DNA from 2 places in the Solibacillus kalamii genome. Region 1 is predicted to be linked to the other one. Evidence: predicted binding sites of a transcription regulator. Region 1 holds the regulator's gene; the other holds the start of a gene.

Region 1 (5,196 bases):
TATGTAAAACAAAATATCCGTCAAGCACCATCACGTACACAAGTAGCAATGAACAACTTTGTCATGACAGTCGGTGTTTCATTTAAACCTCTACATGAAGAGGTTGTGCAATTTGCTAAGGAAATCGGGCCAATTGAAACGAAACGTGAAGGGAAAAAGCCGGGTCTGCTACACGCTTATGCGGAAATTGAAAAACAGGTGGAAAAAGGACGAATCGGCTTTAAACGTAAATATGTACGCTGTTAATTGTAAAGAGTTATACCTTGTTTTTTCGCCATACAATTGTATAAACTAAAATTAGGAAATTTCAAGGAGGCTATTACATGAAAAAAAGCATTGCCATCGATATGGACCAGGTGTTGGCTGACTTTTATTCGAAATTATGTGTTACATATAACGAGAATTTCGGGACAAATTTTACTGATGAAGAATTTCTTCTAACGACACAGCGCGATTTACCTAGAGAAGATGCAAAAAAATTATTTGCTTTATTAAATGAGCCCGGCTATTTCAGAGATTTAAAAGTACTGGATGAAGATGCAATTGTTGTCATTCGAGAGCTGCAGGAGCATTATGAAATTTATATTACGACAGCTGCCATGGATGTACCGGGGTCATTTACAGCGAAGTACGATTGGTTAATGGAGTATTTACCATTTATTAAAACACAGAACATTGTGTTTTGCGGAAATAAAGCGGTAATACATACTGATTATTTAATTGACGATAGCCCACGCCAACTCAAGTCATTTAAAGGAACAGGTATATTGTATTCGATGCCGTACAATCGATCAGAAGAAGGTTTCATACGTGTGAACAACTGGAAAGAAATTAAACAGTATTTTATAAAACAACTGGAAATTGTATAAAAGGTAAAGGGTTGCAATCAGGCAATCCTTTTATATTTTTGTAGTCACTTGGCTTAACGAAATAGTATAATTTAAATAGTTGGAATTATCTATAAATTGTAAGGGGATAGAATGAATGAAACCGATTATTGGATTAACGATGTATGATTTTGACAAGAAATTGGATATAAACAACGCATATTTGACGTCGATAGAACTTGCGGGGGGTATACCAATTTGTATACCGAATGCTACGGAAGAAAACGTAGAAGCAGTATTAAATTTAGTTGATGGCCTCGTATTAATTGGTGGAGCGGATATCGATCCATTATTGTTTAATGAGGAACCGCACCGTCATATCGGTAGTGTTGTTAGAAAGCGTGATGACAGCGATCTTTTATTAATGAATGCAGCCTTTAAAAGACAAATGCCTGTTCTAGGTATTTGCCGTGGACAACAAATTATGAATGTTGCATTCGGGGGTACGATAATTCAGGATATACCATCACAGGTGGATAATACAATCTTACATAAACAACCTTCAAAGCGTGGAGAATTGGCACATACCGTTGAAGTGAAGACACCGAAATTTAAAGAGATTTTTACAGAAGAATCATTCCGTGTTAACACATTTCACCATCAATCTGTAGGGAAGTTAGGGGAAGGACTTCTTGTTTCGGCAGTTGCGAAAGACGGCATTATTGAAGGAATTGAACACGAATCCCATCCGTATTGTGTGGCGGTACAATGGCACCCGGAAGAATTGGCGCCAAACGGGGATGTTTATGCACAGCGCTTATTTAAAAGTTTTATAGAAGCATGCCATAAGTAATAAAAAGGCTCAGTCGTTTACGGCTGAGTTTTTTTATTTCATTAAAAAGCTTGCCGATTCTATTAGAATGGCAAGCTTCTGATTAATGAATATTTCGATAGAGGCCGACTACTTTACCTAAAATAGAAACTTGATTGACAATGATCGGCTCCATTGAACTGTTCTCAGGCTGTAGGCGGAAATGAGTTTTTTCTTTGTAAAAGCGCTTGACTGTCGCTTCATCATCTTCCGTCATTGCTACAACAATCTCTCCATTGTTCGCGGTAGACGTTTTTTTGACGATTACATAATCCCCGTTTAAAATACCGGCTTCAATCATGGATTCACCCATAATTTCAAGCATAAATAGTTCTTCTTCCGGTGAGCCGTAAGCATCCGGCAACGGGAAATATTCCTGAATATCCTCGATTGCGGAAATAGGCAGACCAGCTGTAACTTTACCGATTAACGGAACATGGATGACACCTTGTTTGGCGATGTTCATCTCTTCCTGGTCCAATATTTCAATGGCACGCGGCTTAGTAGGGTCACGGCGGATAAGCCCTTTACTTTCTAAACGAGCTAAATGCCCGTGGACAGTTGAACTGGAAGCCAAACCTACCGCTTCTCCAATTTCGCGTACTGATGGCGGATAGCCTTTAGAACGAACTTCCTCTTTTATAAAAGTTAGAATAGCCTGCTGCCGCTTTGAAATTTTTTGTGTCAACTAACTCACCTCTTTATCATGCTATTTTTCTTAAAGTAAGTATAGCAGTATGCGAACATGAATGCAAACATAAGTTCGAAAAAACGGTTGACAAAAACATATGTTCGTATTATTATGAGAACAAATATTCCGAACATATATTCGAAAGAGGGTTTTACAAATGAAAAAAACTAAACTAAATGGCTTTACATCAATGTTTCTACTATTCTCTGTACTTATGATTGCTTTATTCATGATGCAGGACGATAAAATAGAATTATACGAACACGTAAGCATAGAGCATGGCGATACTTTATGGTCGTTGGCAGAACAATACCGTGGTAAAATGGCTAAGCATGATTGGATCGATGAAGTGAAAAAGGAAAACGGATTGCTGGATGAAAAAGTTGTTTTAGGACAAGTACTGGTTGTACCTGTAGAAAAAGATTCACAATACATTGCTCAGCTGAATGATTCCACTGATATGCAATCGATTAAAGTAGTGAGAGGGAACAATGATAAAAACTAAAGCAGTAATTTATTGCCGTGTCAGTACGGATAAAAATACACAAGAAACATCACTAGTACGTCAGCAAGAGGAGCTGACAAAGTATGCGAAAACATTCGGCTATAAAGATGTGGAGATCTTTATGGATCAGCATAGCGGATATGATGTGGACAGAGATGGACTGCTCGATATGCTTGACTATATGAAAGAGTACGGCATCGAAGCGTTGTTTGTACAGGACGAAACACGGTTAGGGCGTGGTAATGCACGTATGGCAGTACTTCACCTATTACAAAAATATGAAGCGACAGTGTATACATTGAATGATGCAGGTCCTGTCATATTAAACGAAATGGATACAATGCTGCTCGAAATTTTAGCGATTGTCGAAGAATACCAGCGTCGTATGCATAATGCGAAAATCCGCCGGGGAATGCGTCGCGCTGTAGAAAATGGCTACCAGCCCCAAAACAATTTAAAAAACCGCGGTAATATTGAAGGGCGTGAACGTAAAGAAGTGCCTGTCGAAGAAATCGTCCAGCTACGCCAGAAAGGCTTAACATTTGCAGAAATTGCTACGACATTGTCTGGCTTGGGCATTTCCATCAGTAAAGCGACCGTACATAGAAGATATATTGAATATATGGAGCGACTTGAAGAGTAAACACTTGTTTTCAAGTCGTTTTTTTTATACCTTTGTAGTAGGTAGGAAGAAAGGTGAGATTCAAATGTTATCAAAAGAGAAAATAGCTCGCATTAATGAGCTTTCTAAATTAGCGAAAGAAGGTAAATTGACGGAAGAACAAGCGAAGGAACGCACTGCGCTGCGCAAAGAGTATTTAGATACATTCCGTTCCACAATGCGCGATACAATCGAGCATGTGAAAGTAATTGATGAAGAGGGCAATGATGTGACACCTGAAAAATTAAAACAAATAAAATCACAGAAGAAATTCTTAAACTAATAACATTTCATTAATATGTCACATTTAATATTAAGTATGACATATTTTATATGACGTTTTTAGAAATTATTGTTTTCTTGTGAGAATTTGTCTACACTATAAAAGGTATAAATATCGTACGAGGAAAGGATGTCACATAATGACACAACAGATGGATCAGTTAGCAATTAACGCAATCCGTACATTATCAATCGACGCAATTGAAAAAGCAAATTCTGGTCACCCAGGTTTACCAATGGGTGCTGCACCTATGGCCTATACATTGTGGACGAAGCAATTACGCCATAACCCACAAAATCCTAATTGGTATAATCGCGACCGTTTCGTATTATCAGCTGGACATGGTTCCATGCTTTTATATAGTTTATTACATTTAGGTGGCTACGGTTTAGAGATGGAAGAAATCAAAAACTTCCGTCAATGGAATTCAAAAACACCGGGACATCCTGAATATGGTCATACAGTTGGTGTAGAAGCGACAACTGGTCCATTAGGACAAGGGATTGCCATGTCAGTAGGTATGGCTATGGCTGAACGTCACTTGGCAGCAACATACAACAAGCCAGGCAAAGACATTGTTGACCACTATACGTTTGCACTATGCGGTGACGGAGATTTAATGGAAGGTGTTGCTGCAGAAGCAATTTCTCTTGCAGGTCACTTAAAATTGGATAAATTAATTGTACTTTATGATTCAAATGACATTTCACTTGATGGTGATTTAGAAAAGTCATTCTCGGAAAACATCCAAAAACGTTTCGAATCTTACGGCTGGAACTATTTAAAAGTTACAGACGGTACAGATATCGTGGAAATTAATTCAGCAATTGAAAAAGCGAAACAAAACACTGGCGGCCCAACTGTAATCGAAGTGAAAACTGTCATCGGTTTTGGTTCTCCTAACAAATCTGGTAAAGCAGATTCACACGGTGCACCACTAGGATTTGATGAAGTTGCTTTAACAAAAGCTGCATACGCATGGGAACATGAGCCATTCGCTGTTCCTGCGGAAGTGTATGATACATTTAAAGCAGCAAGCGAAGTACAAGGTGTACAAGCAGAAGCAGCATGGAATGAACTATTCGAAAGCTATAAAAATGAATACCCGGAACTGGCTGCCCAATTTGTAAATGCAATGGAAAACAAATTACCGGAGAACTTTGCTTCTGAATTACCAGTCTATGAAGCAGGTACTGCAGTAGCTACACGTTCATCATCTGGTGATGCAATCAATGCCATTGCAAAAACAACGCCATCATTCTTCGGCGGTTCTGCTGACTTGGCAGGCTCAAACAAAACAACAATTAAAGGCGCTGGCGATTTCTTTGCTGAAACTCCGGAAGGCCGTAACATCTGGT
Region 2 (5,196 bases), on a different contig from region 1:
GCTCAATGCCGACTTCTTTTGCACCGGGTGCCTGCAGGAAGCTTGGCGGGCGCTCACCATCAAAGCCTAGTGCCCCGTAAGCGAAGTCATGGGCAACCGCAATGTTATTTTCTTTAGCTAACTGTACGGTCTGTTCAAAAAATTCATGCGTTGCGACACCGCCAGTCGGGTTGTTCGGATAGTTTAAATACATCAATTTTGCCCGTTGTTTAATATCTGCTGACAATGCTTCATAGTCTGGCAAAAAGTGATTTTCCTCTTGAAGCGGCATCGTATCAAACTTTACATCTGCAAGTGCGACACCGGATAAGTAATCCGGATAACCTGGATCTGGGAGGAGCATATAATCGCCAGGATTCAGGAGTCCAAGCGGAAGTTCGACTAAACCGATTTTTGTTCCGCCAAGGACAGCCACTTCTGTAGCAGGATCAATATCGACATTATATTCACGTTTGTAAAAATCTGCAGCCGCTTGCTTGAGCTCTTCAATACCGCGGAATGGGGAATATTTATGTGTTTGCGGGTCGTTTGCCGCAATTTGCAGTGCTTCAACAATATGTGCCGGTGTCGGCTGGTCCGGATTTCCCTGACCTAAATTAATGACATCGCGCCCTTCAGCAAGCGCTTCATTTACTTTGTTTACAAGTGCTGCGAAAAACTGTTGTGGTAACTGTTGCAGCTTTTTCGAGAATTCAATCATTTTTTATCACCTCTGAAAAATAGTAAGGTTAATGTTAGTCTAAAACTTCACTGAAGTAAAGCGAAGATTTTGACAACTTGAAGTGAGATGTTACAATGAGTACGAATAAGCGAAAATTGATTCTCACGGAATTTTTAAGGCGGTGGCAGTTATGAAAATTGGTTGTATTCAGTTGAATGTTGGTTTTGGCAAGGTAGATGAAAACTATGAACGCGCGGAGAAATTTATTCGCGAAGCGGTAGCAGGCGGTGCTGAAATTGTCGTATTGCCGGAAATGTGGAATACGGGCTATGCGCTCGAAAAACTGGAAGAGCTGGCAGACGAAAATGGTGAACGTACAAAAGCATTTTTAAGCAGTCTTTCAAAAGAATTGGCGGTACATATTGTAGGCGGATCGGTATCGGTGAAGCGTGATGATAAGTTTTACAATACAATGTACACGTATAATCGCGATGGCGAACTAGTCGGCGAGTACAGTAAAGTGCATTTGTTCCGCTTAATGGATGAGCATCTGTATTTGGAATCAGGCAGTGATATGAACCGTTTCGCATTAGGCGAGCTCGAAGCAGGCGGAGCAATTTGCTATGATATTCGCTTCCCGGAATGGCTGCGTTCTCATGCATTGGATGGTGCCAAGGTGCTGTTCGTACCAGCGCAATGGCCGACACCACGTATTGATCACTGGAAAATTTTACTGCAGGCGCGAGCAATTGAAAACCAGTGCTTCGTCGTTGCGGTAAATCGTATTGCCCGTAAAGTGGAAAACTTTAATGGTCAGTCAATGATTATCGGGCCATGGGGTGAGGTACTTTGGACAGGTGCAGACGATGAGGAGCTGGCGATTATTGACGTTGATTTTTCAACGGTCGATGAAGTGCGCGGCCGCATCCCTGTATACGAAGATCGCCGTCCAGGTCTTTATGAAAAAGTAATAAAAGAATAAATTTTAGAAGCGTACTGGATAATGCCAGTGCGCTTTTTTGCATTAAGCAGCAAAATAACTCTTTCATACCGGAAAAAAATCCCTAACAACCAAAACAACCACTACTTTCCACTTGCCATCTCACACGTCTCATTTTAATATAAGAACAAACGTTCGATATAAGGAGATGAGCTTTATGTATGAAAATGCGCCGGAACGTTCGATTATTTGTATTGATATGCGCAGTTTTTATGCAAGCTGTATTGCATCGGTTGAAAATTTAAATGTAATGGAAGTCCCGATTGCGATTGTCGGAAATTTTCAGCAAAAGGGAAGTGTTGTGCTTGCAGCGTCCCCTCCGATGAAAAAGCGCTTTAATATTCGCACAGGTTCGCGATTATACGAAATCCCGCCACATCCGGATATTCGCCTTTTTGAGCCGCGGATGTCGTTATTTATTCGCATATCAATGGAAATTACACGTCTGTTCAATGAGTTCGTTCCAAAAGAGGCCATTCATGTATATAGCGTCGACGAGAGTTTTATCGATTTAACCGGAACAGAAAAGTTATGGGGACCGCCCGAAGAAACGGCAAAATACATTCAGCAGCTCGTTTACAATCAATTTGAAATTCCCTGTGCAGTCGGTTTTGGCCCAAATATGCTGATGGCAAAACTGGCGCTCGACATCGAAGCAAAAAAGACGGGATTTGCGAAATGGACATATAATGATGTACCGGAAAAACTGTGGCCGATCATGCCGCTATCTACAATGTGGGGCATCGGTAGCCGAACGGAAAGAACGCTGAACCATATGGGGATTTACTCTGTCTATGATTTGGCGCATGCCGATTTAGCGTTACTTGAAAAGCGCTTCGGTGTTCTGGGCAACCAGCTTTATTACCACGCATGGGGAATCGATCATTCGACAGTCGGAGCACCGATTATGCAAGGGCAGATCAGCTTCGGGAAAGGCCAAATGCTTATGCGCGATTATCGCAGCCGAAATGAAATTTTAGTCGTATTGCTGGAAATGTGTGAAGACGTGGCAAGGCGGGCGCGGGAAGCGAAAAAAATCGGGCGGACGATTTCATTAGGGCTTAGCTACAGTAAAGATGCCTTCGGAGGCGGATTTCATCGTTCCCGCACAATCGATGAGCCGACAAACGATACAATGAAAATTTTCGAAGTGTGCAAGCAGCTGCTCGACGAATTTTATGCAGAACGACCGGCGCGCAAAGTTACGATTACATTAAGCAATATTGAAAGTGAATATTCGATGCAGCTCAGTCTGTTTGATGAGATGAGGTGGCGCAACCGCAAGCTCGGAGAAACGATGGACCGTTTACGTACAAAATACGGAACAACAGCGATTTTGCGTGCTGTTTCCTATACGGAAGCAGGTACTGCACTGACACGGGCTAAATTAGTAGGCGGGCATAAACAATAAGGAGTGAAGGCGATGAACAAAGATAGAGGAGCAATTAAATGGAACGCAATGATGCTGCCGGAGCATGTCCAACTATTGCGTGAATGGCAGGAAGAGGACACAATTGTTACCCAACCCCAACTCGACGAAGCCCAGTTAGAACAAATTAACATCAATCTGCAGCGAGCCTACACAGAGCATTGCCCGATCCAACTAAAAGTATGGGAGCAAACAGGCCTTTATACAGTTTCCGGAGCAATTCAAAAAATCAACATCCACGAACAATACGTCAAGCTGGCAAACAGCGAAAGAATTCAGTTCCACCATATTTATGAAGCGCTCTTAGATGAGTAGACTTTCAGGAGAATTTAATTTCTCTCAATTTTACAACGAGAACCACCCATATAAAAGCAATTTCACTATTCGAATATTTCACACGTACAAATGTATTGCTGAAAAAGAATATTTTTTTAAATATTGTTTTTTAGAAAAGAACACCATATAATGAATTTCATGAAAATGTTTGAACATCAAGTTTTACGGATGGTTCTATGTATTTTCCACAAGGACATTTGTTTTAATAGATGAGAAATAATAGACGGTATATTCAGCGGTAACAGGCTGAAAATTGTCTTTTAAAGGATAGGGAGGCTTCAGCGTGAAGAAAATTATGGTGACCGGTGCTTTGGGTCAAATTGGTTCGGAATTAGTAGAGAAATTACGTCATACGTATGGCACAGATAATGTATTGGCAACAGATATTCGAAAGATTGATCAGCATGAAGGTCCATTTGAAGTATTGGATGTAACAGATGGGAAACGCATGCACACACTTGCCCATGATTTTGGTGCAGACACGATGATACACATGGCTGCATTACTCTCGGCAACAGCAGAAAAAAATCCAGTTTTCGCCTGGAATTTAAATATGGGCGGTTTAATGAATGCACTTGAAGTGGCGCGTGAACTTGATATGCAGTTTTTTACGCCAAGCTCAATCGGCGCATTTGGTCCTTCTACGCCAAAGGACAATACACCACAAGATACACTGCAACGTCCAACAACGATGTACGGTGTCAATAAAGTAGCAGGCGAATTGTTATGCGACTACTACTACACACGCTTTGGGCTGGATACACGGGGTGTCCGTTTCCCGGGGCTGATTTCGTATGTGACGCCACCTGGTGGAGGAACGACGGACTATGCGGTAGATATTTATTATAAAGCAATCTTGGAAGGACGCTACACATCGTATATTGCGGAAGGTACGTATATGGATATGATGTATATGCCGGATGCACTGCAGGCTATTGTTGATTTAATGGAAGCAGACCCTGCAAAGCTTGTGCACCGCAATGCATTTAATATTTCGGCGATGAGCTTTGAGCCGTCACAAATTGCAGCCGAAATTAAAAAGCATATTCCAAGCTTCACAATGGGTTATGATGTCGATCCGATCCGTCAGGCAATTGCGGACAGCTGGCCAAATGCAATCGACTCATCGGCAGCGATTGAAGAATGGGGCTTCAAAGCTAACTACGATCTGGAAAAAATGACGCTCGATATGCTGGAAAAACTAAAAGTACGATTAGCACAAAACGCGATTTAACTTATAGAAGCGAGTGAAACTGTTGAAAAGCAGTTCACTCGCTTTTTTATATAGGTGCCTGTGGAAAGCCTCGATGTGGGAGACCCTAAAAGCAAAATTCTGTAATATTCGTTTCTCTAGTAAAATGAAATCGCTGCATTATTGACGAAATATTTTCATTTTTCAGTATATTATATTAAAATGATATTGTGGGAGAAATTAGGAGGCGTTTTATTGGTAATGGGGATTGCCGGTAAAGATAGTGCCTCATAAAAGGGGGAAATATATAATGATGATGCAAACACCACTCGTTCTAACAGATATGGTCAAGCGTGCAGAAACGTATTATGCACACAAAGAAATTATTTCACGTACAAGTGAAAAGAAGGTTCATCGCCTTACATACGGGCAATGGGTAAAGCGTACAAGAAAGCTAGCGCACTCATTAACAAAGCTGGGCATGGAGCGCGGTGATAAAATCGCGTCATTTGCCTGGAATCAGCATCGCCATTTAGAAGCGTATTTTGCGGTTCCATGCGCAGGTGCAATTTTGCATA

Evidence for each region. The regulator LexA, encoded in region 1, represses DNA repair genes until DNA is damaged. The targets are predictions, from matches to a motif close to CGAACATATGTTCG.
Region 2: CBM15_RS03340 (Y-family DNA polymerase) is a predicted target of LexA. The motif match lies at 1,786-1,799, and genes of this name have one in related genera.

The regions. Positions count from the first base shown of each region.
Region 1 is NZ_NHNT01000002.1:310,490-315,685, forward strand. It holds gene CBM15_RS05160 (DNA alkylation repair protein) at 1-246, shown strand, start outside; gene CBM15_RS05165 (5' nucleotidase, NT5C type) at 324-869, shown strand; gene CBM15_RS05170 (gamma-glutamyl-gamma-aminobutyrate hydrolase family protein) at 985-1,680, shown strand; gene lexA (transcriptional repressor LexA) at 1,763-2,386, opposite strand; gene yneA (cell division suppressor protein YneA) at 2,547-2,894, shown strand; gene CBM15_RS05185 (YneB family resolvase-like protein) at 2,881-3,537, shown strand; gene CBM15_RS05190 (DUF896 domain-containing protein) at 3,602-3,838, shown strand; gene tkt (transketolase) at 3,978-5,196, shown strand, end outside.
Region 2 is NZ_NHNT01000001.1:711,259-716,454, reverse strand. It holds gene CBM15_RS03350 (pyridoxal phosphate-dependent aminotransferase) at 1-700, opposite strand, end outside; gene CBM15_RS03345 (carbon-nitrogen family hydrolase) at 852-1,643, shown strand; gene CBM15_RS03340 (Y-family DNA polymerase) at 1,819-3,072, shown strand; gene CBM15_RS03335 (YolD-like family protein) at 3,085-3,405, shown strand; gene CBM15_RS03330 (L-threonine 3-dehydrogenase) at 3,710-4,660, shown strand; gene CBM15_RS03325 (long-chain fatty acid--CoA ligase) at 4,932-5,196, shown strand, end outside.